Chroogloeocystis siderophila 5.2 s.c.1: one gene and its partner. The protein of the gene in region 2 binds, or shares a complex with, the protein of the main gene of each other region. Links are inferred from orthologs where the notes say so. Each region holds a gene or a part of one and is shown on either strand. Other genes may lie near its edges. The genes, in order: mnmG and mnmE.

What was found.
Region 1: the proteins of mnmE (region 2) and mnmG are in contact, whole or in part, in a solved structure (PDB 9HIP), measured with the Escherichia coli proteins. The link is inferred for Chroogloeocystis siderophila 5.2 s.c.1 from one-to-one orthologs.

The regions. Positions count from the first base shown.
Region 1 is NZ_MRCC01000006.1:222,262-237,238, reverse strand. The notes cover bases 1,022-3,997. They hold mnmG (tRNA uridine-5-carboxymethylaminomethyl(34) synthesis enzyme MnmG), read right to left. Parts: upstream 3,486-3,997; coding sequence 1,557-3,485; downstream 1,022-1,556. Other genes in these bases: NIES1031_RS09215 (hypothetical protein), read left to right, coding at 3,739-3,997; NIES1031_RS09225 (TIGR04376 family protein), read right to left, coding at 1,022-1,434. Also shown: NIES1031_RS09240 (VOC family protein), read left to right, coding at 1-67; NIES1031_RS09235 (DUF4359 domain-containing protein), read right to left, coding at 70-450; more of NIES1031_RS09225, read right to left, coding at 862-1,021; more of NIES1031_RS09215, read left to right, coding at 3,998-4,074; psbB (photosystem II chlorophyll-binding protein CP47), read left to right, coding at 4,278-5,834; NIES1031_RS09205 (photosystem II reaction center protein T), read left to right, coding at 5,970-6,068; transcriptional regulator NrdR, read left to right, coding at 6,284-6,799; NIES1031_RS09195 (30S ribosomal protein S1), read left to right, coding at 7,043-8,035; NIES1031_RS09190 (HAD family hydrolase), read left to right, coding at 8,244-8,984; metK (methionine adenosyltransferase), read left to right, coding at 9,111-10,370; NIES1031_RS25555 (MAPEG family protein), read right to left, coding at 10,465-10,773; NIES1031_RS25550 (hypothetical protein), read right to left, coding at 10,775-10,969; NIES1031_RS09175 (phytoene desaturase family protein), read right to left, coding at 11,010-12,515; NIES1031_RS24280 (DUF6653 family protein), read right to left, coding at 12,687-12,827; NIES1031_RS09170 (DUF433 domain-containing protein), read right to left, coding at 12,921-13,196; NIES1031_RS09165 (WYL domain-containing protein), read left to right, coding at 13,359-14,222; NIES1031_RS09160 (SAM-dependent methyltransferase), read left to right, coding at 14,342-14,977. UniProt on the Escherichia coli protein: NAD-binding protein involved in the addition of a carboxymethylaminomethyl (cmnm) group at the wobble position (U34) of certain tRNAs, forming tRNA-cmnm(5)s(2)U34.
Region 2 is NZ_MRCC01000003.1:324,041-338,954, forward strand. The notes cover bases 8,075-10,987. They hold mnmE (tRNA uridine-5-carboxymethylaminomethyl(34) synthesis GTPase MnmE), read left to right. Parts: upstream 8,075-8,797; coding sequence 8,798-10,177; downstream 10,178-10,987. Other genes in these bases: NIES1031_RS04865 (Tex family protein), read right to left, coding at 8,075-8,682; NIES1031_RS26210 (Uma2 family endonuclease), read right to left, coding at 10,459-10,770; NIES1031_RS26215 (Uma2 family endonuclease), read right to left, coding at 10,707-10,987. Outside these bases: UDP-glucose 4-epimerase GalE, read right to left, coding at 675-1,670; NIES1031_RS04855 (SET domain-containing protein), read right to left, coding at 2,008-2,529; NIES1031_RS04860 (EAL domain-containing protein), read left to right, coding at 3,270-6,305; more of NIES1031_RS04865, read right to left, coding at 6,496-8,074; more of NIES1031_RS26215, read right to left, coding at 10,988-11,024; NIES1031_RS04880 (SagB/ThcOx family dehydrogenase), read right to left, coding at 11,111-12,637; pyk (pyruvate kinase), read right to left, coding at 12,837-14,600. UniProt on the Escherichia coli protein: Exhibits a very high intrinsic GTPase hydrolysis rate. Involved in the addition of a carboxymethylaminomethyl (cmnm) group at the wobble position (U34) of certain tRNAs, forming tRNA-cmnm(5)s(2)U34.

The DNA of each region.
Region 1 (14,977 bases), on a different replicon or contig from region 2:
TTACGAAGTCGCCTTTATTGCCGATGCGGATGGATTACCATTAGAATTCATTCGCGTTCTCGGCTAAGTTTACTGACGTTCGGCGCTATAAGTGTAAAAATTATGGAAAACTCCCACAGTTTCAAATTGATAAGACGGCAGTAAAGGATTCACCGATAGATTTGTCCGGTAAATACTAAATAAAATAAAATTTTGCTGCTGTGTTGCTTGGGTAATAATCAACCGCATCTGTGCTTGGCTCGAATCAACAATTTTAGAGCAATTGCGCTGTAAGAAATCACCAAAAACCTCTGGTACTTGCGGACAAACGTCACTTTTGAGATATTCTGTCAGCCGCTGTACTGCATAAGCTTCGTAGGCTGGCAAGCTTGGGTTAGTCACAGCCATGGTGATTCCTATCCCTGCGAGGGCTGCAACTCCGACGTAGGTAATAATAGGCAAATTTTTCATATTTTTTGTTTGAGCAACCAAGCTACAAATAAAAAGTGGTATAATCAATAATGCAATGGCGAGCGTAGCCAAGTGGTTAAGGCAGAGGATTGTGGTTCCTCCATTCGTGGGTTCGAGTCCCATCGTTCGCCCTGTTAAATATACAAGCTAAAGCCTTTGTCTCTTAGGCTAAGGTTATGTTCCTGAGATTCTAATAGATTTAGAAAAATTGGTAATAAATAATTTTATAGCTCTTTGTTGCTTGTTGCTGTATAAAATTCTTGGCGCTCGATTCGCTGAGCCTCAAGTTAAGCAAATAATTGAATCATCCGCTATATATTTGGAGTGAGGAATATAGGACATGGTAAAAATCTCAATTACCTGTTAGCAACGAGAGCTATACTGTAGTTTAATCGTGTCATGGACACCAAATTATCTTCCCATATTCCGCTTTAACTGGTCTAGCTCCTCTTGGGTTTCCCATCGTTGAAACGTTGCTTCGAGATCGTCTGCACCCTGCGATCGTGCCCGACGATTCCAACCGTCTGTTTCCCAAAGTTGCTGCGTTTGATAGTTAGCACGGTTCGTTTGTGCTTCTGTGGCTTTAGTTTGAACTTCTTGACGTCGTTGTTGAATTTGGCGGAGTAATTCTTTTGCTTGGGTGATGCGTTCTTTTAAACCCTGCATGTGACCCCAACGCTGATTACCTTCGCGTAATAGTGCGGCTTCGCGCTCTTGTGCTGGTTGCGCAAGATCGAGTCGATTTGCAGCTTTTGCTTTTTCTACACGAACGTGCCAGCGCTGGATTTCTTGCGCAGTTGCTAGAATTTCATCTTGTGCGCGTTTCTCTTGTAATTGCAAATCCGCAATTAACTTTAAAGTATCTTCTTCTTGTTCGCGTAGTTGTTCTAAAAGCGCTTCAAACTCCAAATGCGGGTTGTTGCGCAAAAATTCTTCTAAGCGGTTTTCTAAAAAGCGGTTGAAATCGTCGAATAAGCCCACTATGAGAACTCCATTGATGAGGGGTCAGAGGTCAGGGGTCAGAGGTCGGGGGAGAATTACATATAACTTTTTCACTCATTACAAGCTACTAGATACACTCGCTCCTCGTTTCTCACCCTTTTCCCCTACGATACTAAAACGGAAGGTTGTGCGATCGCTCCACTACGAGAACGTATTTCTAGATAGACGAGCAACGCATTGACATCTGCAGGGTTTACACCACCAATCCGCGCTGCTTGACCGATTGTTAGCGGTTTGACTTTGGCAAGCTTCTCGCGTGCTTCTTTCGATAAGGTTTCGATCACAGCATAATTTAGATCTGATGGTAGTAGACGGTGTGCTTGTCGTGAAATTTGGTCGATCTGGTTTTGCTGGCGTTGTAGATAGCCTGAATATTTAATTTCAATTTCAGCACCTTCTTTTTCCACAACATCAAGATCCGAGTTACCTAAACCATGATGTTCGAGATCTTCGTAATGAAAGCCAGGACGTCGCAGTAAGTCAGCAAGTGTAATCGAGCCTTTGATTGCTTGTTTTGTAGAAGATGCGATCGCTTGTCCTACGGGTTCGTGTTCTTTCACGCGTGTGGTGTAGAGTCGTTCTTTTTCCGCTGCAATGTTTGCTTGTTTGCGGGTAAACAGTTCCCACCTGCGGTCATCAATCAACCCAATCTCGCGCCCTAATGGTGTTAACCGCTGATCGGCATTATCGGAGCGCAGTAACAACCGATACTCAGAACGGCTAGTCAGCATTCGATAAGGTTCGCGGAGGTCTTTGGTACACAAATCGTCTACTAACGTCCCGATATAACTTTGTTCGCGGGCAAAGACAATCATTTCTTGATGCCGTACATAACGCGCCGCATTGATCCCAGCGACAATTCCTTGGGCTGCGGCTTCTTCATAACCTGTTGTGCCGTTGATTTGCCCCGCACAGAATAACCCTGCAATTTTTTTTGTCATCAGTGTTGGGTAACATTGCGTCGCAGGCAAGTAGTCGTATTCCACTGCATACGCTGGACGTAGCATCACGCAGTTTTCCAGTCCTGGAAGCGTGCGTAGCATCTGAAGTTGCAGCGCTTCGGGTAAACCTGTCGAAAACCCCTGAATATAAAGTTCAGGAATATCACGCCCTTCGGGTTCAATAAATATCTGATGACTTTCTTTATCAGCAAAACGGACAATTTTATCTTCAATACTGGGACAGTAGCGCGGTCCTTTAGCATCGATCCAGCCGCCGTAGACTGGAGATAAATGAAGATTATCGCGAATCAACTGATGTGTTGCAGCGGTCGTACGCGTTAGATAACAAGGCATTTGCTCGCGTTCTACCCACACATTTGGGTCAAAGCTGAACCAACGTATCTCCGAGTCGCCTGGTTGGGGTTCTAGTTGGGTGTAATCAAGCGATCGCTTGTCAACTCGTGCTGGCGTTCCTGTTTTTAATCGTCCAGTTTCAAACCCTAGCTGATTGAGTGTTTCTGTCAATCCTTCCGCGGCAAATTCTCCGGCGCGTCCGGCGGGCATTGATTTATTACCAACCCAAATGCGACCACCGAGAAATGTCCCCGTCGTTAAAATCACTGTAGGAGATTTGAATCCGACGCCGAAGTAAGTTTCGACACCAATAACTTCATCGTTTGCGCCCAATACCAAATCTGTGACCATCGCTTCGCGAATTGTCAAGTTTTCTTGGTTCTCGACAATTCCTTTCATAACGGCTGCGTATTCCCGCTTATCCGTTTGCGCGCGTAATGCCCACACCGCAGGACCTCTCGACGAGTTAAGTATCCGCTTTTGTAGGTAGGTACGGTCTGCCATTTTGCCGATTTCCCCACCCAAGGCATCAACTTCGTGCGTCAACTGCGATTTTGCTGGACCTCCGACCGCAGGATTACACGGTTGCCAAGCAATTTTATCCAAGTTGAGCGTCAGGAGTAGCGTCCGACAGCCCAAGCGTGCGGTAGCAAGAGCAGCTTCACAACCAGCATGACCTGCTCCGACAACGATGACATCAAACGCGTCGATAAATTCTACATTCGTGGGCGATCGCATAAGCTATGGCTTCAAGCAGCAGCAACGACTCAGTATTTTAATTCTAATTGTTATACCAAAGAAGGAGTCAGAGGTCGGAGATTGGAGTTTTTCAAGCTGATTGCCAAGGCGGATGATTCTCATTTTGCAACAATTACAGATTACAGAAGCTCGTGATACTATTTCACAAAAAGCGTGATTGAGAAGGACGGCTCTTAATTCTTTTTCTTTGCCCTTGCTCTTTATTCGGGTCAGCCTTACGGAAATACGGTATATGAAATACTTCTTTCTCACTGATGGCTGGATAGTGTGCCGAGTCTGGGCATCGGATGGGTTGTGGAACGAAACTGCGTGGCGACGTCAACCAGATATTAACCGGTTAAATATTTGTCTTGTAGAAGCTAACGAAAAGTTGTGGTTGTACGCTGTAGAAGACATTGTGTTGACCGTAGAGGTCAAACCAATCGTCAGCCTTCAAAATAACTCCACCGCCCAAGGCATCGGTCAAGTTGTCCTCAAACGCTTAATAAGTGCCGAACAGGTGATTGAGCGCTTAGGTGCAGCCGAAGCGATGTGTCAGTTGACAAATATTCAATCAGTTGTGCAATAACCCGATGGGATCGCTCTTGCAATCGGCACAGGACATAGTTACACTTTTTTAATAATTCTCATTTTTGTTTGTCCTTCAGTTGCTTAGCTGTGAAGACAATTTGTTACTCCAACACAGTTGTGTTTCTTGGCAAGCACCTGGTAATAACAAAAAGTTGAAAAATTGCATTGTAGACATAATTCACCCTTGGAGGATCGTAGTCAATGGGACTACCCTGGTACCGAGTACATACAGTCGTCTTGAATGATCCAGGGCGACTGATTTCTGTACACCTAATGCATACTGCGCTTGTTGCAGGTTGGGCTGGTTCTATGGCCCTGTATGAATTAGCAATTTTTGACTCCAGCGATCCGGTTCTCAACCCCATGTGGCGGCAAGGAATGTACGTACTGCCGTTCATGGCGCGCTTAGGCGTTACTGGTTCCTGGGGGGGCTGGAACGTTACAGGAAGTGCTGTAACTGACCCAGGTATTTGGTCATTTGAGGGCGTTGCTGCTGCTCATATTGTCCTTTCTGGGCTGTTATTCTTAGCGGCTGTTTGGCACTGGGTTTATTGGGATTTAGAACTTTTCAGAGACCCTCGTACTGGCGAACCCGCGCTTGATTTGCCAAAAATGTTTGGCATCCACTTGTTTCTATCTGGTCTGTTGTGCTTCGGTTTTGGTGCGTTCCACCTTACCGGATTATTTGGTCCAGGAATGTGGGTGTCTGACCCTTATGGTCTAACAGGTAGCGTTCAACCTGTCGCACCAGAGTGGGGACCTGCTGGGTTTAACCCCTTTAACCCTGGAGGCGTTGTCGCCCACCATATCGCGGCGGGTGTTGTTGGTATTATTGCTGGTTTATTTCACCTTTCCGTGCGACCACCCGAACGGCTGTACAAAGCTCTACGGATGGGTAACATTGAAACGGTACTTTCTAGCAGTATTGCGGCAGTCTTCTTTGCTGCGTTTGTTGTTGCTGGCACCATGTGGTACGGCAGCGCGACCACGCCAATCGAATTGTTTGGTCCTACCCGTTATCAATGGGATGATGGTTATTTCAAACAAGAAATTCAGCGTCGCGTACAAGCAAGTGTAGCCGAAGGAGCGTCTTTATCTGAGGCTTGGTCGGAAATTCCTGAAAAGCTTGCATTCTATGACTACATCGGTAACAACCCAGCTAAAGGTGGTTTGTTCCGTGTAGGTCCAATGAATAAAACTAACGGCGTTGCTTTGGCTTGGTTGGGTCATCCGGTGTTTCAAGATGCTGAAGGACGCGAATTGTTTGTGCGTCGGATGCCTGCGTTCTTTGAAACATTTCCAGTAATCTTGACCGATGCCGATGGTGTTGTCCGCGCGGATATTCCTTTCCGTCGGGCAGAATCTAAATATAGCTTTGAGCAAGCAGGTGTCACTGTTAGCTTCTACGGCGGTGAGTTGGACGGGCAAACTTTTACCGATCCAACTGATGTGAAGAAGTACGCACGTCAAGCTCAATTAGGCGAACCCTTCTTATTTGATGGCGACCAAAGTACGCGATTTGGCGATTTGGCGATCGCGAAACCGGACGGTGTATTCCGTACCTCTCCTCGCGGTTGGTTTACTTTCGCACACGCTACGTTTGCGTTGTTATTCTTCTTTGGTCATCTCTGGCACGGTTCACGGACAATCTTCCGCGACGTATTTGCCGGAATTGAGGCCGATCTAGAAGAACAAGTCGAGTTTGGTTTGTTCCAAAAATTAGGCGACAAGACAACCAGAAAGAAAGAAGCCGTTTAGTGCTTTTTCTTAATTTGTAAAGAACGGTAACAAATTGCTGCGGCAACTATAGCCTTAGTAGTTTTTTAAACCGTTCTTTTCTTTTGCTTGGTAAACTATCAATATTAGCTCAGCTTGTAATTAGAACATTGTCTTATGGAAAGCGTTGCTTACATCTTAATTCTTGCTTTGGCAATCGGAACTCTATTCTTTGCGATCGCCTTTCGCGAACCTCCCCGTATCCAAAAGAAATAGCAATTCAAGCTAGTTTTAGCAAGAAATGCGATTAGACAACCGCTGCTACCGATTGTGGTAGTGGCGGATTGTTTGCATTTTTACCTGCTTTAAGGTAAATAGAGTTTTATAGCAAGGTTAATAGAGTTAGAACATTATTGAGGCTAATATTTAGCTCTAACCTCTAACCTCTGACCTCTGCTGTTGAAAGTAAATCCTTTAAAGATGCGTTTTTTATGCGCTGTCCTTTCTGCCAACATCCTAATCATCGGGTGTTGGAATCACGAGTAACAGAAGCAGGACAAAGTATCCGCAGGCGACGTGATTGCCTCAATTGTCAACGTCGCTTTACAACCTATGAGCGTATTGAGTTTTTACCCATTACCGTTTTAAAACAAAACGGCGATCGCGAGTGTTTTGACCGCTCAAAACTACTTCGAGGCATTGTCCAAGCTTGTCATAAAACAGGCATTTCTACAGTACGGCTCGAAGCATTAGTAGACGAAATTGAATCGGAACTTCAACAACGCACCTCGCGCGAAGTCACAAGTTTAGAAATTGGCGAATTAGTTTTGCATCACCTCAAATCACTTAGCGAAGTAGCTTATGTGCGTTTTGCTTCGGTGTACCGCCAATTTCAGAGCATCCGTGATTTTGTAGATACTTTAGAAGATTTGGCACAGCGCAGCAGCCCCGCAGCAACAGACATCGCCGCCGAAACCATTAATGATTATGAATTTACTCATTCATGATAATCAGGTATAATGGAGGGTCTGAATACTTGTGCGTATAGATTTGGCTTTCCTACGCTAGGATTAATTAAAGATGTATGGAAATGGTCTTGATGGTTAGGACACTATAAAAGCTCAGAACCATTGCCCTAACTAGGGTAAGGCAATACCTAGCTGCTGTTTTAACACTGACCTCTGACCTCTGACCCCTAAGAAGTTAGGAGGCAAAAACTTACGGAGACTAAATACCAGGAACACATTAGCATGGTCAATCAGAAACAAACTGTCGCAGAAATTGGTTTTACTCACGAAGATTTCGCTGCTCTACTCGATAAATACGATTATCACTTTAGTCCTGGAGATACGGTAGCTGGGACAGTATTCAGTATCGAGCCTAGAGGCGCTCTGATTGACATTGGTGCGAAAACAGCGGCGTACATCCCGATTCAGGAGATGTCCATTAACCGCGTGGATTCCCCAGAAGAAGTTTTACAATCGAACGAAACACGGGAATTCTTCATTCTTACCGATGAAAATGAAGATGGTCAGCTAACGCTGTCGATTCGCCGGATCGAGTATATGCGGGCGTGGGAACGAGTACGCCAATTGCAAACCGAAGATGCTACAGTGCGCTCTAATGTCTTTGCGACCAATCGTGGTGGCGCGTTAGTCCGCATTGAAGGTCTGCGGGGCTTCATTCCAGGATCGCATATTAGTACTCGTAAACCCAAGGAAGACTTAGTCGGCGAAGAACTACCGCTAAAATTTTTAGAAGTAGATGAAGACCGCAACCGCTTGGTTCTCTCGCACCGCCGCGCCTTAGTTGAGCGCAAGATGAACCGTCTAGAAGTCGGTGAGGTTGTGATTGGTACTGTACGCGGAATTAAGCCTTACGGTGCCTTTATTGATATTGGTGGCGTTAGCGGTTTGCTGCACATCTCCGAAATCTCGCACGATCACATTGATACGCCTCATAGCGTGTTTAACGTCAATGATGAAGTGAAAGTGATGATCATTGATTTAGACGCGGAACGCGGTCGAATCTCGTTGTCTACGAAGCAGCTAGAACCTGAACCAGGCGATATGATTAAAAATCGCGACCTGGTGTACGATAAAGCAGAAGAAATGGCCGCTAAGTATCGAGAGCAGATGCTTGCTAAACAGCAAGGAATCCCTCTAGAAGAAACTGAAGCAGTCGAGGAAGAAATTCCTGCTGCTACGGAAGAAGAAATTCCTGCTGCTATTGACGAGGAGTAAGTTTATTTTTGCGGAGAAAGTAACAGTAATTCATACTTCATAACAAGAGGGTTTATCCCTCTTTTTTTATTTCTCAAGCCATAAATTTTAATCTGTGAGTTACACAAATCAAATGTGTATGCACACTTCGTGCAATGAGCCGCAAATTGAGTTTTAGACAAGTTTTAATCAAAATAATAACAGCAGCATTATCAGCGAGGTATCTTATTTGGTTACAATTCAGTGTAAACATATAACTTTTCAAAACATCCAAGCAATCATCTTTGATAAAGACGGCACGCTAGAAGATTCTGAAGAATATTTGCGTTCCTTAGGGCAAAAGCGATCGCGCTTAATTGATGCGCAAATTCCAGGAATCGGAGAACCGTTATTAATGGCGTTTGGAATTCAGGGCGATCGCCTCGATCCGACAGGATTACTTGCAGTTGGTAGTCGTTATGAAACCGAAATTGCCGCAGCAGCTTATATTGCTGAAACAGGGCGGGGGTGGTTAGACTCACGCGCGATCGCGCACAATGCGTTTATGGAAGCCGATCAAGTGATTGGGACAACACCTTCACCCTTATTTGTCGGTTCGTTGGAAGTCTTACAGGATCTATCGCAAGCAGGTTTGAAACTAGGAATTCTTTCAGCAGCTTCTACACAGCGCGTAAAAGCTTTTGTCGAACGCCATCAGTTGCAAGACTACGTACAATTGCAAATGGGAGTTGAGGAATTTGGACCTAGTAAACCCGATCCGGCGTTGTTTATTCAAGCTTGCCAAAAGCTAGAAGTCGCACCCCAAAATACCTTAATGGTAGGAGATTCGGTAGGTGATATCGAAATGGCGCGTAACGCTGGTGCAGCAGGGTGTATTGGTATTTCCTGGAGAAGTGCGGCTGCACATTTACATTCAGCCGATGTGGCGATCGCGCAACTCAATGAAATTCAGATCTGCCAATCCAACTAAATTTTCCCCGACTTTTGGGATCATCCTTTATTCTTAACTTATCCGTATATTGGAAATGTTGCTATGATGGCAGACTAACATCATACAACCATCAACACTTATACATTATGAGTTAAGGAGATGCCCTTGTCTCGTCGTTATTTTTTTACTTCTGAATCAGTCACAGAAGGACATCCAGACAAAATCTGCGATCAAATTTCTGATACCATTTTAGATACGTTGCTAGCACAAGATCCTGCTAGCCGCGTTGCCGCAGAAGTTGTCGTCAATACTGGGTTAGTCCTGATTACCGGAGAAATCAGCACCAAAGCCCATGTTAACTACGTTGATATTGCGCGCAAGAAAATTGCTGATATTGGCTATACCGATGCGAATAATGGCTTTTCTGACAATAGTTGTGCGGTTTTAGTTGCTTTAGACGAACAATCGCCCGATATTGCCCAAGGTGTGAATACAGCGCACGAAAGTCGCGAACAAGATAGCGAAGAACAATTCGATGCGATCGGTGCTGGCGACCAAGGTATCATGTTTGGCTTTGCTTGCAACGAAACACCCGAGTTGATGCCATTACCAATCAGTTTGGCACACCGAATTTCCCGCCGCTTAGCTGCTGTACGCAAAACAGGAGATTTACCTTACCTTCGTCCTGATGGTAAAACTCAAGTCACCGTTGCTTACGAAGATGGACGTCCAGTCGGAATTGACACCATCCTCATTTCCACTCAGCATACAGCAACAATTGGTGATATTACCAATACCGAAGCGGTACAAGCCAAAATCAAAGCGGATTTATGGACAGCAGTAGTTGAACCTGTGTTTGCCGATATTGCGATTAAACCAGATGATAGTACGCGCTTTTTAGTAAATCCTACTGGTAAGTTTGTCATTGGTGGTCCGCAAGGAGATTCAGGACTCACTGGACGTAAGATCATTGTGGATACCTACGGTGGTTATTCGCGCCACGGTGGTGGGGCTTTTTCTGGTAAAGATCCCACAAAAGTAGACCGCAGTGCGGCTTATGCGTGTCGTTATGTCGCTAAAAATATTGTTGCTGCTGGGTTGGCAGAAAAGTGTGAAGTACAACTGAGTTATGCGATCGGTGTCGCGCGACCTGTCAGTATCTTAGTGGAAACCTTTGGTACGGGCAAAGTTGAAGAAGATCGCTTACTAGAGTTAGTCAAACAGCACTTTGAACTTCGTCCTGCGGGCATTATCCATGCTTTTAATTTGCAAAAGCTGCCATCTGAACGAGGCGGACGTTTTTATCAGGACGTCGCGGCTTACGGTCATTTTGGTCGCACTGATTTGGATTTGCCATGGGAACGTACCGATAAAGCCGATGCGTTGAAAGCAGCGTCTCAACCACTTTCAGCAACTGTTGGATAAGTAAAACTGATGAGTGGCTGGCGTGTAGTAACTAGAATAAAGCCAGCCACTTACCGCTGTACAGAGTTGTGAATGATGACTTGGTAATTTGCAGTTACGACAAAATTCCAACTACACCGTAATAAACGCAAACACCAGCACCAACTAAATACACGAACCAAGTCAGAAAAAATCTAACAGCACGACCTGGGGACAGTCCATACGTTGTAATTAATCCCCAAGCATGGGTAATTCGTTTTATAATTAATGCGCTTCCCAGCAGCCATACTAACACAGTCGGCAATTTCATTAACTCCAACGCCACAAGAAACAGTAATCCCACCGGTACATACTCGCTAAAATTGCCAAAAGCACGAACTTTTCGCTGCAATACTCCGTCCATCATCACTCGTTTTGGTTGCAACTCACTTTTGCGTGTAGTTCTCGACAAAGGCTGCCCATTTACTAGGCTTATCGAGGTAATTAGGCTGCGTTGCTACCTCTTCTTTCGATCCGCCATGCCAAACCCTAGTACTAATTCGCTCCATATAAGACAGCGCAAAAGCGATGAAACCACTAAGTCCGATAAACAGCGTTGAAATGGGAATAGGATTAGTCATTGATACTTGCTTTGCAACTTCTGCCCTTCATTGTGCCAGCTTAATAATTAGAAAGTATCTCGGCTGTTTGTTGCGGTGTGACTAAAGTATTGGCACACAAAATGCCCGAAGCTGCAACCGCAGGAACGCCAATTCCTGGCATCGTGCTATCGCCAACGCGGTATAATCCTGGTATCGGTGTCGTAGTTCCAAGGAACATCCCTTGACCTGCGGCGATCGCAGGTCCGTATGTACCTTGATATCGTCGGAGATAATAGGCATGGGTTAATGGCGTACCAATAAGTTCTATGACAACTCGTTGCCTAATATCAGGAATTATGCATTCTAAAGCTTTGTATAAGGATTGCGATCGCGCTTTTTTCTTCTCTTCATACCGATCATCGCGCTGCCAATTGCTGTAAGGTTCTAATGTATAAGCATGAACGACATGATGACCCGATGGTGCAAGCGTCGCATCCCATACGGAAGGAATTGAAATCATGCACGTGTTACCTGGTTCGGTAATATCCTGTTGTGTATCATGAACGACAACATGATGACCTGTCAAATGCTCTAAACCCTCAGCTTTGATACCGAGATGAAGATGCATAAAGCTATCTACCGCTGGTGTCTTTAATGAGGCTTGGCGATAGGATGCGGGTAAGTTTTCAGGACGCAACAAATTATTACATGTATCCCAAATTGAAGCATTGGAAATCACTACAGGGGCTTTGAGGATTTCACCGTTGCGTAAGCGCACCCCAGCGACTTTACTAGACTCTACCAAGATTTGCTCGACATGAGTTCCCAAGCGCAACTCACCACCCCAACGTTTTAAACCGCGTACTAAAGCATCAACGATCACACCACTACCACCAATAGGATAATCGACTCCGATGTGCGATCGCTCACCTAACATAAACGCAACTTCTGGAGCAATTGTGCCATGTGCCTTTAAGCCTGATAAGAGAAAACACTCTAAATCAATTAATCGTCGTACCCAAGGGTCTTGTACTTCCCGATCCATTACTTGCCCTACAGAACTTTGGATCGTTCCTAAATGAGGTAGCATTTTGAGCAATGATGGTAAGTATTTTAATAGAGTCGGAATAAGTTGCCAATCTGCTCTTAAAGCGAGTGTGGGAATTCCTTGTAAAGATTCATACAGTGGAAGCAATCGTTGGATAAATCGCTGTAGTTCCCTTGCACCTAGGGGAGTAATTTTGGCTACTGTCTCAAGATACTGCTCAATTGAGCTATAAACTGCAAAAGTACCTTCAGGAAAGTGGTAGTGTCCTGGCGGGTCATAAGAGATCGATTTTATTGATTCTCCTAACACTTCTAGAACTTGCCGTAAGGGGTTATAACTATGTGGGTTACTCAAACCACAGTAAAACGAAGGACCCGAATCAAAGATAAATCTGCGTCGCGTGAAACTGTGTGCTGCACCACCAGCAATGTTGTGACTTTCACAAACAATAACTCGTTTGCCATAACGCGATAATAAACCACCAGCGGTTAAACCACCGATACCACTACCAATGATGATGACATCGCTATCTTGCATGGATATACTGACATAAAATTTGAAGATCAATAGCCTGGCGACTGAAGTCGCGGCTTAACAAACGAAGTCCACCTCCGTGGACTAATGCAAAACTCTATCTTACAGAAAGCTACGAAGAACGGTTGTATGATTACATTTGCGGGGGTCATGCGCTAAGCTTTTATTCTATTATCAATACAACCAGCTACGATATTCTGCGTTGGTGTCTTTCATGTCTTCGTACAGCCAAACTATACGATCTATAAACCACAGTTTACCAAGATAAACAACGACATTGCCTAGAAGTGTAGACCAAACATTAACAGCAACCAATGTTGTGTATCAATATTCATCTCCCGCCAGAATTATTTCAGTCATATATTGTAGAATCACCCGAAGATATTCCCCCAGAGTTACTTCATCTATTTAAGCAACCGCATCAGCAATACTTTTTTCCTTTTTTTTACTCAGAGGAAGTTCAACAAAAACATCCCGCGACATTTCTGCACCGTAGCCGATACAAGCAAGCACGTCTTCTCGTTCTATGCTTGGATAAGCTTCAAGAACGTTCTCAATTGTTGCACTACCTGCTAAGTAGTCCAAAATCAGGGAAACCCATATACGATGTCCGCGAATGCAAGGTTTGCCAACACAGATATTTGGGTCGATAGAAATTATCGACAGTAAATCGTCCTGGGTCATAACAGTTGACCTGTTGTAGGTGATGGGATGGTTTTTCATTCGGGTTTTTTAGAATCGGTGCAGATGCGTGTTCATTTTGCATTTAGATCCTCAATTACCCGCTAATATATTTACATTAGCTCTTTATTTCAAGTTTTGTCAATATTGTAATTACAAAGTAGGATGCCAAGAAAAAAAGAGACAATTACACTGTCAATTCCACCAGGAACGAAAGAACAACTCGAAGCGATCGCCTGCCGATTCAACATTTTGTGGGGCAAAGACCCTAGTATTTCTGGGTTAATCGTGGCGATCGCCCAACACGCCCTAGAGCTAGGAAAGCCCTTTGAGCTTGATTCCAATCAAATTAATGCCTTGCAGCAAGCAATTAAAGCTTTAAATGATGCAGGTCGTATTGGGGAAGCTCAAACTATACTTACACTTTTGTTAGATAGAGGCAATCTAGAAACTCCCTTGCGGCAATCGTTGCTTAAACAACTCAGCCAACCCGCTCAAGCATGGCGGATTTTAGTCGATGAATATCGGGAGAAAAAACAACCTTTTTACATCCTCTATCATGACTCGCAAGACAAAGACCGAGAATACACCGTTCGCCACGCTGAGATTAAATTCTTCGATAAACGCTTTTATCTTCTTGTTTGGTGTGAAGAAACCGCAGATGTAGAAGACGATTCGCAGCAATTACCCGAACTTTGGCACAATCGCTGTTTGCGGTTAGAGCGAATCAGGTCAATTGTACCAATTAATGGTGATTGGCGAGGTGAATTAGATTACATCGAAGTGCAATTACACTTCTTGGGCTGGATGGTAAAAGCCTATGAACGTAAAAATGACGATATCGAAGATATAACGATTAGAGATGTCCGTAAAGTAGTGCGGCGAGTTGCGCTACCTTTTTGGTTAATCCGAGAAGTGCTGCGGTATGAGGAAAATTGCGTAATTGTGTCTCCTGAAGCAATGCGCGATCTCCTCGCTGCAAAGCTACGTACTTTGTGCCAGTTGTACGATATTCAAACCAATAGTTAGATCATAAAGCAGACTTTTCACCAATTCCCAATTACCACTTATTAGTATGAGCTAGCTCAAAGACGAAACCATAAATTCCTGACAAATTGAGGATAGTTGAGTTGAGAGGGTCAATCGAGATGACCAAGGCTACCCTCATGCAAACCGCACCTGGACACGAAGTGCTTGCAGCCGCAGGTAAAAAATATCTACGTCCTGGCGGGAGAATAGCGACAGAACAACTACTTGAGTGGGCGAATTTTCAACCAGGTGAAACAGTTTTAGAACTCGCTGCGAGTTTTGGCTATAGTGCTATATCGCTTGCACAACGCTATGGTGTCAAAGTTGTTGGTGTCGAGAAAAAACCTGAAAGTGTCCGCCAAGCGCGTGACAATATTCGGGCTGCAAACTTAGAAAATCAAATTGAAATCATCGAGGGTGACATTTTCCATCTCGACGCGATACCAGGACAGTTTGATTATGTTTTAGCCGAAGCCATCCTGACAATGCAATCTCCACCAGGGAAGGCTAAGATTTTGCAAGGAATTCGCGATTGCCTCAAACCTGGCGGTAAGTTTCTCTCGCATGAATTATTAGCCCGTGACAACGAAGAACAAATTCGCGCTCTCTTGAAAACTCCCCTCAACGCGGGGAACCCGCGCACGGGGGTTTTCGCTGAACTTGCACAAGTTATTCGCGTTAATGCAACACCACTTTCCGAAGCGAACTGGATTAACATCTATGAAGCCGCAGGATTACACATCGAAAAAGTTCAA
Region 2 (14,914 bases):
TGTGACGATGTTTCAAGCCCAGTCTCCATCAACCAATCTGTTAACATCAGAAATCCACCCTTCCGTTAACTCAGTATTTAAACGTTTATTAGATATTATTGGCAGCTTAGTAGGGCTGCTGATTTTAACACTTATCTTTATACCCGTGGCGATCGCAATTAAGTTAGATAGTCCAGGACCTATTTTCTTTCGCCAAGAACGCTACGGACTCCACGGACGCAAGTTCTACATTCGTAAGTTTCGTTCAATGGTAGTTAATGCTGAACAGCTAAAATCGCTTGTGAGTAACGAAGCGTCAGGACTGATATTTAAAAATCAACGCGACCCCAGAATAACTCGTGTAGGGCGTTTCTTAAGAAGTTCCAGCTTGGATGAACTACCACAATTTTGGAATGTCTTAGTCGGTGAAATGAGCTTAGTAGGAACTCGACCACCGACGGGTGATGAAGTAGCGCAATACAACGAACGTCATTGGCAACGATTAAACGTCAAGCCTGGTTTAACCGGTGAATGGCAAGTCAGCGGTCGTTCGAGTATCAAGGATTTTGAACAAGTCGTTGATCTCGATCTGCGCTACCAAAAGCAATGGCATCCTTTATACGATTTAGCGATCATTGCCAAAACAATATACGTGATCTTTGCCAAGGTAGGAGCTTGTTAGAAAAACAATATTTCTATCCGTGTCGCTGCTGATGCCAACGCCAAGCATGACTAATGATATCTTTTAAGTCAGAATATTGCGGTTTCCAACCTAAAATTTTCCTCGCCTTCTCGCTACTACCAACGAGAATCGGAGGATCTCCAGGGCGGCGATCGCTACTTTCAACTTTAATATCTTTACCAGTAACAGTTTTAGCCGTATCAATAACCTCTTTCACGGAAAAACCACTACCATTTCCTAAATTAAAGACTGTCGTCTCCCCTCCTTGCAGTAAATATTCCAAACCAAGGATATGCGCATCGGCAAGGTCCATGACATGAATATAGTCTCTAATACAAGTTCCATCACTAGTAGGATAATCTGTGCCATAAATTGACACAAATTGGCGTTGACCCAGAGCAGTTTGTAATACAAGTGGAATCAAGTGTGTCTCTGGGTTATGGTCTTCTCCTAGCAAACCATCCGGATCGGCACCAGCAGCATTGAAGTAGCGAAAACACACCGACTTTAAACTGTAAGCATGACTAAAGTCACTGAGAATTCTTTCTACCATTAATTTAGTAGCGCCATAAGGATTGATGGGATTTTGCGGATGATCCTCGGTAATCGGAATTTGATGTGGGACGCCGTAGGTAGCACAAGTAGAGGAAAAAACGAACTTATCTACAAAGGCTGCCAGCATGGCTTCTAGTAGAGTTAAAGTACCGATGACATTGTTGCGATAGTATTTCGCCGGTTCGGTTACTGACTCTCCTACATAAGCGTAAGCAGAAAAATGCATCACTGCTGCGATGTTTTTTGTGGCAAAGATTTCATCGAGTAGCGCGCGATCATTTGTATCTCCAACGATTAACTCTACCTGCAATTTTTCTACCAAATCTTGATGCCCATACACCAAGTTATCAAGCACTACTACTTCATATCCAGCACGTTGCAGTGCCATTACTGCGTGGGAGCCGATGTAGCCTGCTCCTCCAGTAACTAAAATCGTCTGCTTAACTGGCAGCATTTTTTTTTGATTTAGCAACTACTCACTACTGGTGCTGAGTATACCTGATACAGTAGTAGCAGCACCTTCTACATTGTACTGAAAGTTGCAAGTTGACTAATTGTCTACAAATTTGTAAGCTTCTAGCGTTCCTTTAATTCAAGCAGAAATTTCAGATAACCTCTGTCGAAGTAGTCCACTGATGTAAACAAGGTTAATTTAGCAACCAATACGCTTGCGATTCGCACTTATACAAGTAGTCTATCGCAGTCAAATTTACTATCCAAAGACAAAGACTACGCCTTTAAAAGTAAATTCTCTATCTTGTATTAACTATCAGCTTTCAACTAATTGACTTTCAATATTTTGCGGTAACTGTTGATTCGTATTGGGTTGCAATAAAGTTTTGTACCACATTTAACTCTAAGTACTTACGTTTTACATGAGATGGTAAATGTTTAAAATCTTTAATAACTCTTCTACAATGTGTACTTCCACAACCACATTGCATAACCCAATAATCTTCATCCATCGTTGTAGAATAGTCGAAGTATATCTCTTCACCCGCACGGATCTGTTTCAATGCTACTAATTCTACATCATTTTTAATACCAGCATTAGGATCGCAAGAATGATTGACAAAGCGACCTGGTGGTTCTAAATTAACATACAGATTTCTGCCTATTTGTAGTGGATCGCCTTCATATTTCGGAGCTTTTAAAACCGCTTTATCGAAATCGATAATATCCCCAGTAAATTCTAAAATTTTTTCTCCTAAAGCAATATTTTTTCTGGCAAAAAGTCCTTGACCAAATCTACTTTTAGCTATGTAGAACTTTTCATTTTTTGCCAAGCGGAAAATTTCAGATAATACTACCATTTTTTATCCAAAACCTATGCTAGTTAGTGTGCAAATTGTTTTTCAGTCAGCAATGAAAACCTACTCTTCTCTCTTATCTCGGAAATGCCTTATTGATGAATCTATTACAGCTAATAAGTATACTTTTCGTTTGCATATACGGTTTTAAATATCAAAACATACTATTTTTTTAAGAATTAATAATATCTAAGAATCTTAAAGATTAAACATTTTTTCATGCTAATAAAAAATTAGCAGGCTCGTGTTTCAGCTTTAACAATGTGCTTGACAAAGTATTTTTCGCTGAACAAGGTCAATTTAACGCTATCTTTATTGAGATACAATCGTGAATTCACTGATAGGGATTGAACTAAGTAAAAGCTTTGTTCAGTGTATTCACTGTCATTAACAAATATTCATACAAAATACTTAAAAAAACAATCGGCTAAATAAGTGTTTTGTCTACTTAATCGAGAGCTTATAAGCCAACATAAACTATTACTCTAGAGTAGATATCAAAAAATATTATACAAATTTAAATTAATAAATTTCAGATTTTAACAAATATGCCCCACATAAAAACAATCGTAATTTTACGGAAATCATAATAGTATCAATTACGCATTGTAAGAAATTACCGTAAATGTACGGTAGTGAAACGCAAGGTTTAATGTTTTTTTGAGTATTAGAAGTTTCAGAATTATATTTGAAAGTGGGGATGTGTTCTGCAAGCTTTTGATATAACCCCTTAGATTGCACACATGACACTTCGGAAAAAAACACTATTACTGATCGCTGTTACGCTCATTAGTCTAATTGGGGTTATCTATGCTACATCATCAACTATTTTATTACGTGGTTTTTCGAGATTAGAAGCAGAAGATACTCGCTACAACGTTAGAAGAGTGCAGGAAGCTTTATCTGATGAAATTGCCAAACTAAGTTTAACAACACGCGACTGGGCAGAATGGGACGAAACATACGCGTTTATAGAAGATGCAAATCGGCAATACATTACAACTTATCTTAGTAATGTCAGCATCAATCGGTTGAAGCTAAATTTGATGCTTTACGTTGATGCTTCTAAAAGAATTATTTTTGATAAAGGCTATGACTTAGAACGTAAAGAAGCAATAAATCTTTTACCCAACTTTCAAAAACATATTGCAGCAAAAACCGTTCTAGAACACTCAAGTATCAAAAGTTCAATATCAGGGCTAGTGATGCTACCTGAAGGTGCGATGATGATTGCCTCAAGACCAATTCTCAATAGTGAGAGTCGTGGTCCGGTTCGAGGAACACTAATCATGGGTCGTTACTTGAATAATTTGGCGATCGCAAAACTAGCTGAAAAAACTCATTTATCGTTGAGGATGTATCGCTTTGACGATATACAAGTACCGCCGGATATTCAACGCGTGCGTTCTGCTTTCAGAGACTTACCCAAAGAGTCTATTTTAGTACTACCACTCGATGAACAAACGATCGCTGGCTACACGATTATTCAAGATATCTATGGCAATCCAGCACTACTACTCTGTGTGGATGCGCCAAGATTAACTTATCAACAAGGTAAAGCGAGTATTCGTCATCTTCTATTATCTTTGGCGATCGTTGGGTTAATGTTTGCCGTTGCCACACTGTTGTTAATAGAAAAGCTGATCTTGTCACGGCTATCACGCTTAAGTGCGGATGTTCATAGTATTGGCAGAAGTGGCGATCTCGCCGCCCGCGTATTTCCGATTAGTGGGCAAGACGAACTATCTGGCTTAGCAGGTACAATCAATGAAATGTTAGAAGCGTTGGAACATTCGATAGAAGAGCAACGCCAAAGCCAAGAACGCTATCACAGATACGATAAAGTTCTTGCTGAACTAGCAAAGCACAAGATGCTCGATTGCAGCGATTTACACACTAATTTACAAGAAATTACTGAAGCTGCTGCACACACATTAGCAGTAGAACGCGTTGGAGTGTGGTTATACGATGACGAACTTTACAAAAAACTGCTTTGCATTGACCTATATCGCAAAAGTGTTGACGAGCATTCTCAAGGTGCAGAATTAGCCGCAGCCCACTATCCTACTTACTTTGAAGCGTTGCAAGAAGAACGAACGATCGCAGCTTGTGATGCACACTCCGATCCCCGTACAAAAGAACTCGCAAGATTGTATCTCCATACCAATAGTATTGTCTCAATGTTGGATGCACCCATTTGGCTGGGCGGACAGATGGTGGGAGTCGTGTGTCACGAACACGTAAATTCTATGCGTCACTGGAGTATTGAGGAAAAAAATTTTGCAGCTTCCATCGCTGATTTAGTCTCGGTGACTTTAGAAGCGTGCGAACGGAAGCGATCGCAAGAAGCATTACGCAAAGCGCACGATGACTTGGAAATTCGAGTACGCGAAAGAACTGCGGAACTAGCACAAATTAACCAAGAGTTACAAGCAGAAATTACGGAACGGACGCTAGCAGAAGAAAAATTACTCTACGAGGCTTTTCATGATTCGCTCACAGGTTTACCTAACCGAACGTTATTCATGCAGCGATTAGGACACGCTTTAGTTCGTGCCAAAAGACGTAGTAATTATTTATTTGCTGTCTTGTTTTTAGACTTAGATCGCTTCAAGTTGGTTAATGACAGTCTTGGTCACTTAGTCGGCGATCAACTACTGATTGCTTTCGTTCGTAGATTGGAAGTTTGTTTGCGCTCCACAGATACCGTTGCTCGCTTAGGTGGTGATGAGTTCGTCATCTTGCTTGATGACATGAAGGATATTAACGACGCCACGCTAGTAGCTGAACGAATTCAACGAGAATTGATAGTACCATTTAATCTGGACGGACACGAAGTTTTCATCACCACAAGTATTGGAATTGCCCTGAGCACAACTGGCTACGATCAAGCTGAAGATATCCTGCGTGATGCTGATACTGTTATGTATCGTGCTAAATCACTTGGTAAGGCGCGTCATGCTGTATTTGACAAAGATATGCATACGCGCGCAGTATCATTATTGCAATTAGAAAATGACCTAAGACGCGCTGTAGAACGTCAAGAATTACTTATTTACTATCAACCAATTGTCTCGCTACATAACAATAGAATTAGAGGTTTTGAAGCATTGCTGCGGTGGAACCATCCAACACGCGGTCTGATCTCACCAGAAGAATTTATCCCTGTTGCGGAAGAAACAGGCTTGATTATTCCTATCGGCTACTGGGTACTGCATCAAGCTTGTCACCAGACACGTATTTGGCAAGAACAATTTACAGCTATCCCACCTTTAACCATTAATGTCAATTGTTCGGGTAAACAGTTCGCACAATCTGACTTAACTAAACAAATTGACCGCATTTTACACGAAACTGGCTTAAATGGGGTAAGTTTAAATATCGAAATTACAGAAAGTATCTTAATCGAAAATGCAGACTTAGCAGCGAAGATGTTGCTGCAATTAAAAAATCTAGGAATTCAATTATACGTTGATGACTTTGGTACAGGCTATTCTTCGCTCAGTTATCTCCATAACTTTTCCATTGATGCCTTAAAAATTGACCGTTCTTTTATTAAACGAATGGGAAGTACTAATCAAAAGTATGAATTAGTTTATACTATTACACAAATGGCTCACAACTTAAATATGAATGTTGTTGCCGAAGGAATTGAAACTTCTGAGCAACTTAGGCAGCTTCAAGATATGAGATGTGAGTACGGTCAAGGTTTTTTGTTTTCTCAACCCTTACAACAAGAAGCAGCAACTGCATTAATCCAAAGCAGTGTATGCGTATAAGATAAATTGGTATTGTTACGCTGATATTAGTGGTTAGTGAATAGTTACTAGTCACCCTTCACCTTTAGTAACCATTTTTGGTATAGGAGAGATCAGTTGACAGTGAAGAGAGTGTGGGAAGACTTTGTCAACTGTCAACTATCAACTTAGCGTGTTCGATGTCCTAACTATACCTTCGACTGCTATACAACTAATCAACCGGATTTTTGATATGAGTATTACTCTTGATTGCTTTCATTGATAAACTAATCCGTTTTTGTTTTTCGTTAACGTCTAAAACTTTCACGCGCACAATTTGCCCGACTTTCACAATTTGTTTAGGATCGCTGACAAAACGCTCGGATAGTTGAGAAATATGAACTAAACCATTTTCGTGAACACCAATATCTACGAAAGCACCAAAGTTAGCAACGTTTGTCACGATACCTTCTAGTTCCATACCAACCTTGAGATCGGTAATTTCTTTAATTCCTTGTTTGAAAGTAGCGTACTTAAATTCGGCACGCGGATCTCTTCCTGGTTTTTCTAATTCGTTAATGATGTCGCGTAGTGTAGGTTCGCCAATGGTCGCGGTTACATATTTTTTCAATGAAATTGATTTGAGCTTTTGAGCGCTTTGAGTAATATTTACAGGAGATACGTTTAAATCTGCGGCGATCGCTTCGACAACACCGTAACTTTCAGGATGAACAGCGGTATTATCTAAAGGATTTTCCCCACCACGAATTCGCAAAAAACCCGCAGCTTGCTCAAAAGCTTTTGGTCCTAGCTTAGGAACTTTCAATAACTCGCGGCGCTGTTTAAAAGCACCATTTTGATTGCGATAGGCAACAATATTATTAGCAACTGTTGCACTAATCCCCGCGACAAAAGTTAATAACTCTTTAGAAGCAGTATTCAAATCTACACCAACGTAGTTAACACAGCTTTCTACGGTTTCATCAAGCTTCTTTTTAAGTAATTTTTGATCGACATCGTGTTGATATTGTCCAACACCGATTGACTTGGGATCAATTTTTACTAATTCGGCTAAAGGGTCTTGCAAGCGGCGACCGATACTAATTGCACCGCGTACAGTAACATCAAGATCGGGAAATTCTGCAAGCGCAACTTGACTCGCTGAGTAGATCGATGCACCTGACTCATTGACGATAACTTTAATTGGCTTGCGTTCGATTGTTGCTAACACTTCTGACACAAATTCATCGGTTTCACGGCTAGCTGTACCGTTACCAATTGCAATGAGTTCAATTTTATATTTTTCGATTAACTTTTTAAGTGTATTTGCAGCTTGCGATTCCTCGTTTGCTGAAGCATGAGGAAAAATCGCTTGATATTCTAAAAACTTTCCTGTCTCGTCTAACACAGCAACTTTACACCCAGTACGAAATCCAGGATCAATTGCGAGTGTGGGTTTCATTCCTGCTGGTGGCGATAGTAGTAATTCTCTTAAATTTGTTTCAAACGTTTTAATCGATTCAATATCAGCTTCGGCTTTCTTTTGGGCAATGACTTCACCGATTAAGGAAGCTTTCATCAAGCGGTTAAATGCATCTTTGAGCATTGCGCGATAAAATTCCCGAATTTCGGGAACTTTAGTTTTGATTTCTTGTGCGGCTAAAGTCGCGAGAACCTCGGATTCATCGAAAGCAAGTTCCAAATTTAGTACTTTTTCATTTTCACCGCGTAGGAGTGCTAGGAGACTATGCGGGGCGATCGCTTTCACACTAACAGTAAAATCTCGGTAAGTTTCAAACTTAGTGGTTTCTTCAGGATACTCCTTTTTGATTTGAGATTTAAATACGCCGTTTTGAAGGAGATAATCTCTAATATATGCGCGTAAATCTGCTTTCTCGGAAACTTCTTCGGCTAAAATATCTCCTGCACCGCTTAACGCTTCTGCAACCGTTTTGACGTCTTTTTCCTCAGAAATATAATCTACTGCGACTTTTTCTAGCGAAGCGATCGCTGCATTTCGTGAATTTAAAGATTTAATATGTTGTGCTAGTGGTTCTAACCCCTTTTCTCGCGCGATCGTTGCTTTTGTCCGGCGTTTTGGTCGATACGGAAGATATAAGTCTTCTAATTCGGTTTTTTGCAGACAGGTTTCGATTTTGTGTTTTAGTTCATCTGTGAGTTTGCCAGCGGAAGCGATCGCATCTAAAACTGTTGTCTTTCTTGCTTCTAATTCTGTTAAATACGTGTACCTTTCCGCTAAGTCGCGCAGTTGGACTTCATTCATCTCGCCAGTGCGTTCTTTGCGGTAACGCGCAATAAAAGGAATTGTCGCACCTTCGGCAAATAATTCAAGTGCGTTTTCGACTTGGAAAGGCTTTAATGATAACTCTTGTGCTAAAATTTGCGCAATATTCAACATTAGGCGTGTCATTTCAACAGCAGATTACAAACTATCAAGACAAATTCCCTAATCTCCGATCTCTGACCTCCAACCTCTCCTAAAATAGTTCAAAGAACTTAGGTTCAACAAAAGCGTGACATACGAGCGATTAGGAACAACGATCGCGGCGATCGCAACTGCTATTGTGCCACAACAAGGCAGTGTAGGTATTGTGCGGGTATCTGGTACACAAAGCCTGGCGATTGCCCAAGCTTTATTTCAAGCCCCTGGGAGACAAGTTTGGGAATCACACCGTATTCTCTATGGTTATATCCGCGATCCCCAAACAAAACAAGTTGTCGATGAAGCACTTCTACTGGTTATGCAAGCACCGCGATCTTATACACGTGAAGACGTTGTAGAGTTCCATTGTCATGGTGGTATTATGGCGGTGCAGCAGGTATTACAGTTGTGTTTAGTACAAGGAGCAAAACTCGCGCAACCTGGAGAATTTACCTTACGCGCCTTTCTCAATGGCAGACTCGACCTAACTCAAGCCGAAAGCATTGCTGATTTAGTGGGAGCACGATCGCCACAAGCTGCTCAAACTGCGTTAGCTGGGTTGCAGGGTAAACTAGCGCATCCGATTCGCGATTTGCGCGCGAGATGTTTAGATATTCTCGCAGAAATTGAAGCCCGTATCGATTTTGAGGAGGACTTGCCACCTTTGGATTGTAATGAAATAGTATCACAACTTGCAGAAGTTTTAGCACAAGTAACAAAAATATTAGCAACAGCAGATCGCGGTGAACTGTTGCGGAGTGGCTTAAAAGTTGCAATTGTCGGGCGTCCGAATGTGGGAAAATCAAGTTTACTCAATGCGTGGAGTCGCAGCGATCGCGCGATCGTGACTGATTTACCAGGGACAACGCGTGATGTTGTTGAGTCGCAGTTAGTCGTTGGTGGTATTCCAATACAAGTGTTAGACACTGCTGGCATTCGCGCTACGGAAGATCAGGTAGAGAAAATTGGCGTTGAGCGATCACTTACTAGTGCTGCTGCGGCTGATTTAGTATTGCTGACTATTGATGCTGCTGCGGGTTGGACTGCGGCGGATGCAGAAATTTATCAAAAAGTACAACATCGTCCGTTGATCTTAGTTGTTAATAAAACTGACTTAGCTTCAGCAGAAGCCGTAAACTATCCAGACGATATCAGTTATGTCGTAACAACTGCGGCTGCTAAAAATCAAGGTATTGAAAATTTGGAACAAGTTATTTTAACGACAGTCCAAACCGGAAAAGTTCACTCAGCCGATACCGACTTAGCAATTAATCAGCGCCAAGCCGCTGCGCTTACCCGTGCCAAAGCTTCTTTAGAACAAGTACAAACCACAATCAAACAGCAATTACCTTTAGATTTTTGGACGATTGATTTGCGAGGGGCGATTCAAGCTTTAGGAGAAATTACCGGAGAAGAAGTTACCGAGTCCGTTCTTGATCGGATTTTTAGTCGGTTTTGTATTGGAAAGTAGTTTATTTAATTTGTCTAAATATTTAAATTGTTTGTGTGGCTTGGTGATAAGTAATTGGTAATAGGAATATTGTTAATAAGTAACTCAAATTGCTCTAGAGCTTAATCTATAGTAGTGGTCAATAGGATTAGGATATGATGGAAGCTCAGAACTATTATCTTGTAAAGTTTGCTTAACAGAGGAAACCTCCGCACGCAACGCAAACTGCTGCTTCAACTAGCTTTTAATTCTGACTTCTGCTCCCTGCTATAATTTTCAGTAAACATCATAATCTCAAGCATTCAAATCGATGTTTTCATAAATTTCAGCAATTTGAATTTGAAAATCAAAAGCACTAAAAGATAGCGTTTGGGATCTTCGTATTCTGAAAGTAGCCATTGATGCGCCGCAGTCTTGATATAGTGTTCAACATGAATGCTGTATTGATTGATTAGTAAATATTCGCAGAAACTATCAATGGTGCGGTAGGCAACAAACTTTTCGCCGCGATCGTAATCTTGTGTTGATTTAGATAAAACTTCAGCAATCATTACGGGATTGGTAATAGTATCGTTGCGTCCTGTTTGTAGTTGCAATGGACGGGGTACAACCATAACATCAGGATAAGTGTAGAGATTACCTCAGAAATCCATAGTCGCTGATCGGCAACAAAGATACTATAAGGTTTACCTTTCAAACTTCCTCTTAAAGCAGCATTGAGAATGCTAGCAATTTCATTATGTGCAGGAGTACCATCAGTCATTGGAATAATTTCTTGATTAATGTATTCGTGTCTCTCATCCGAGTTAACCTCGAAGTTAAGATACTCTTCAGGTGTATAGGTGCGTTGTTCAAGTGCTTGTGTCATTGTCTTTTTGCGCCAATGCTCTAAGCTATTAATTTAATTTATGTGATTGCTTTATTTAGTAATCTCTATACGTCTAAGCTAATTTGTTATCGTTGCCGTCCGATTGTTGTAATATAAATGACGGCTTCTTCAGCAGGAATTCCTAAGACTTCATTAACGAGATCATCAAAAAAGCCACCAATGCCACTCACACCTAGGTTGAGATAAATTGCTGCTAAATTTAATCTTTGTCCTAGATGTCCAGCATCCATATGCAAATAGCGGTAAACGCGATCGCCGTACTGAGTAACTGCGGTTTTTAAGTCTGCGGTGTGAAATAATACAGCAGCAGCATCGCGACCGAGTTCTTGCCCTAAACAGAGGTAATGTAACTCGCGGCGGAAGTTTTTAAAACGAATTTGTCGCAATTCTTGCGCTTTTGGTGCGTAGTAATAGCAGCCTTCTTCTAATCCACTGACTCCTGAGACAGCAACGAAGGTTTCGATTAAATTTAAGTCAAAGTAATCAGGAGCTTCATCTAAACCTTGTTCGATGTAATTTTGCGGTTGATACGTAAAATCAAGTAACGCCTTAAGTTCATCTACAGTTAAATCCGCACCACTGTAAGCCCGTGTTGAACGTCGCCGAAGAATTGTGCGTTCTAATCCTTCAAGATTTAAGCCCCAGTCGATGGGCGCAGTTGCAGTAGGAACCTTAAGACAGAAGGGAAAGTTGTACTTATCTTCTAGCGAGGTAGTGGGCGTAACTTCAGAACTATCTGCCTCCGCGTCAGGTTCAATTTGCGTTGCACGGTGACAGTAACCTAAAAGTTCGCCATCAGGTATATGAGGATAATTTGTTTGCGTAGTAGAAGGTAAAGCGGTAATTCCCACGGAAAAATTTTGTTGGACATCAAGTAAATCGGCTAAAGCGACAACCGCGATCGCGCCTTCTTGTTGTGCATCGAGGTAAAGTAATTGATTAACAATTTCATCGGCAAAACCACCGATCAAATGCGCCCGATAATCATTCAACGCACAGGCTAACTCAATATTTCCCAACAAGTGACCTGTATCCAGAAATATACGCCGATACGCGCGGTCTTGATAGCGCCATGCTGAGCGATAAAAAACGGCTGTGGTGACAATCGCTAAATTGGTTTTCTCTAATGCAGAGTGTGCAAAACAAGCGGTTTGCAACGATTGCCAAACATCATTTTCCCAAAAGTGAATCAAGGAGTGTGTCTGTGGTTGGTAACTATACAATCCTGCTGGAAGTAACGGTGTTCCGCGCGAAATCAGATAAACTTCAGCTGGATACAAACCACCCGCCGAAGGTGCAGCCCGTAAATAAATCGGGTTCATCATGCTAGGCAATTTCGCCGTTAGCCCATAGCTGCAAAATAAGAGTCGCGATAATCGTCGCCACCACAAGGCGACAGGTTCATCGGAAAAGGCAAGATTTTCTTCTTGGATGTAAGGCTTTAAGTCATAGCTTGTGCCAATTTTGTAATCTTTAAACGGGACTGGTTGCTTATTCCAATCCAGCCCTTGACTTTTAGCGGTGATCGTTTCAGGGTGATATTTAGTGCGATCGTGGTAATGTTGAGCAATTGATTTGTGATGTTCCGGCATAGAAGAAAAAAACCTTAGCGGTTTCAACCGCAGCGATAAAGGCAAAACCTGTCTTCACAAGTCTTTACAACGCTTATTCTTGTGTTAATCCACGTCAGTGGATTTTGTTTGTTAAGCTGTGACGTTAGTCGCCGTACTTATTGATCTTGCCATTCTTCGGCCGGAAAGTGGGATTTTATTTTACTTTGTATCAATCGATTTAAACAACTCCAGAATAAATCAATCCCCGATGAACATCCAACGTTAAGATTGCTCCATCGCGAATGACTTCTGTAGCTTGTTTAACACCAACAATCACTGGGACATTCAAGCATTGTCCAATCACTGCGGCATGACACGTCGAACTTTCTTCCTCGATAATAATCGCAGCAGCTTTACGAATTGCTTCAACATAATTAGCATTCGTACTCGATGCAACGAGAATTTCTCCAGGATTAAACTTACCAACATCCATTGGGTCATATGCCACGCGGGCGCGTCCACTCACTGAACCTTGTCCAATGCCATGACCGCGACCGAGAATTGCTTTGACGACTTCAACTTTGATGAGATCGGTAGAACCCGAAACACCTTGAAGAGTTCCAGCAGTCATCACGACTAAATCGCCTTGTTTGAGTAATTGCTTTTCCTGAGCAACATTCAATGCAGCTTGAAACGTCTGATTTGTCGAAGCTAAATCTAGGAGTAACAAGGGTTTAACACCCCATACCAGTTGCAATTGTCGCGCAATCTCGACGTGTGGTGTAATCGCGAGTATTGGTGTTGCTGGACGAAACTTAGAAACGTTACGCGCAGTCGAACCGGTTTTTGTCAGCGTCATAATTGCTGAAGCTTCCAACTGTTCCGCAATTTGACCTACGGCTTGGCTAATCGCATTGGGAATTGAATGGCGGGTATCTTTAATTTTGTGTGGATTTGCAGCTAAACCTTGTTCTTGCTCGATTCTGACCGCAATTCGTGCCATTGTTGCGACAGCTTCCACCGGATACTTACCTACAGCAGTTTCGTTAGAAAGCATTACAGCATCGGTACCATCTAAGATCGCGTTGGCAACGTCAGAAACTTCCGCGCGAGTTGGTCGCGGACTGTGTACCATGCTGTCTAACATCTGTGTCGCTGTAATAATTGGAATACCCAAGCGGTTTGCCGTCGCAATCAAGCGCTTTTGTAAGATAGGAACATCTTCAGCGGGAAGTTCTACGCCCAAATCGCCTCTGGCAACCATAACGCCATCGCATAAAGCCAAGATCGCTTCCATTTGTTCGATCGCTTCATGCTTTTCGATTTTGGCAACGACTGGTACTTGCTTTCCTGTACTGGAAATCAGGTCTTTCACTTCTAAAACGTCTTGCGGGTTACGCACAAACGACAGTGCTACCCAATCCACACCTTGATCGAGACCGAACATTAAATCTTCACGGTCTTTTTCTGTCAGTGCCTTGATTGATAAATAGACGCCTGGAAAATTGACTCCTTTGTTGTTAGAAAGTACCCCACCTACAACAACGCGACAATGCAACTCTTGGGCGATGCGATCAACTTCTTTAACGACCATTTCAACTCGACCATCATCGAGGAGAATTGTCGCACCGACAGGAACTTCTTGTGCTAGGTTATCGTAAGTCACGCAACTTTTATGCTGTGTACCAACAATTGGCTGGCTCGTGAGAGTAAATACATCTCCTTTGCACACGACGACAGAACCAGTTTCAAATCGTCCTAAGCGAATTTTTGGTCCTTGTAAATCTTGCAGAATAGCTACGGGTTGATCGAGTTCAAAGGCGATTTGGCGAATTAGACGGACGCTACGTTGATGATCGGCATGAGTACCATGTGAGAAATTAAGCCGTAGGGTCGTAGCGCCTGCTTCAATCAACGCACGTAGTACTTCGGGCTGGCTAGTGGCTGGACCAATGGTGGCGACAATTTTCGTCCGACGTGGGGAGGAACCTGGTAGTTGCATTGAGGCTATTCCTGATTAATGAAGAAGAAGAGCGCTTTTTTGTTATTAACTAAAAGATAATAAATTGAACCTTAAGAGTTACTTTGGAATGATATAGTTCATTTCGACAATCAAATCTTATCTTGCCTCTGTTACTGCTGTAAAAGCAGCAGTCAGTTTTTCTGCAATTTTGCTGGGTGACAACTCGACTGTGTAGCACTACAGGCAAGCAAAATGCTTACCCGATCATATTTCATCTAATCAACCTCGTCGTTGATCGCCTTCATAATTGCTACCCGTGAATGCTTAGCACCTGCGCCGAGGAGCTTTTTTCA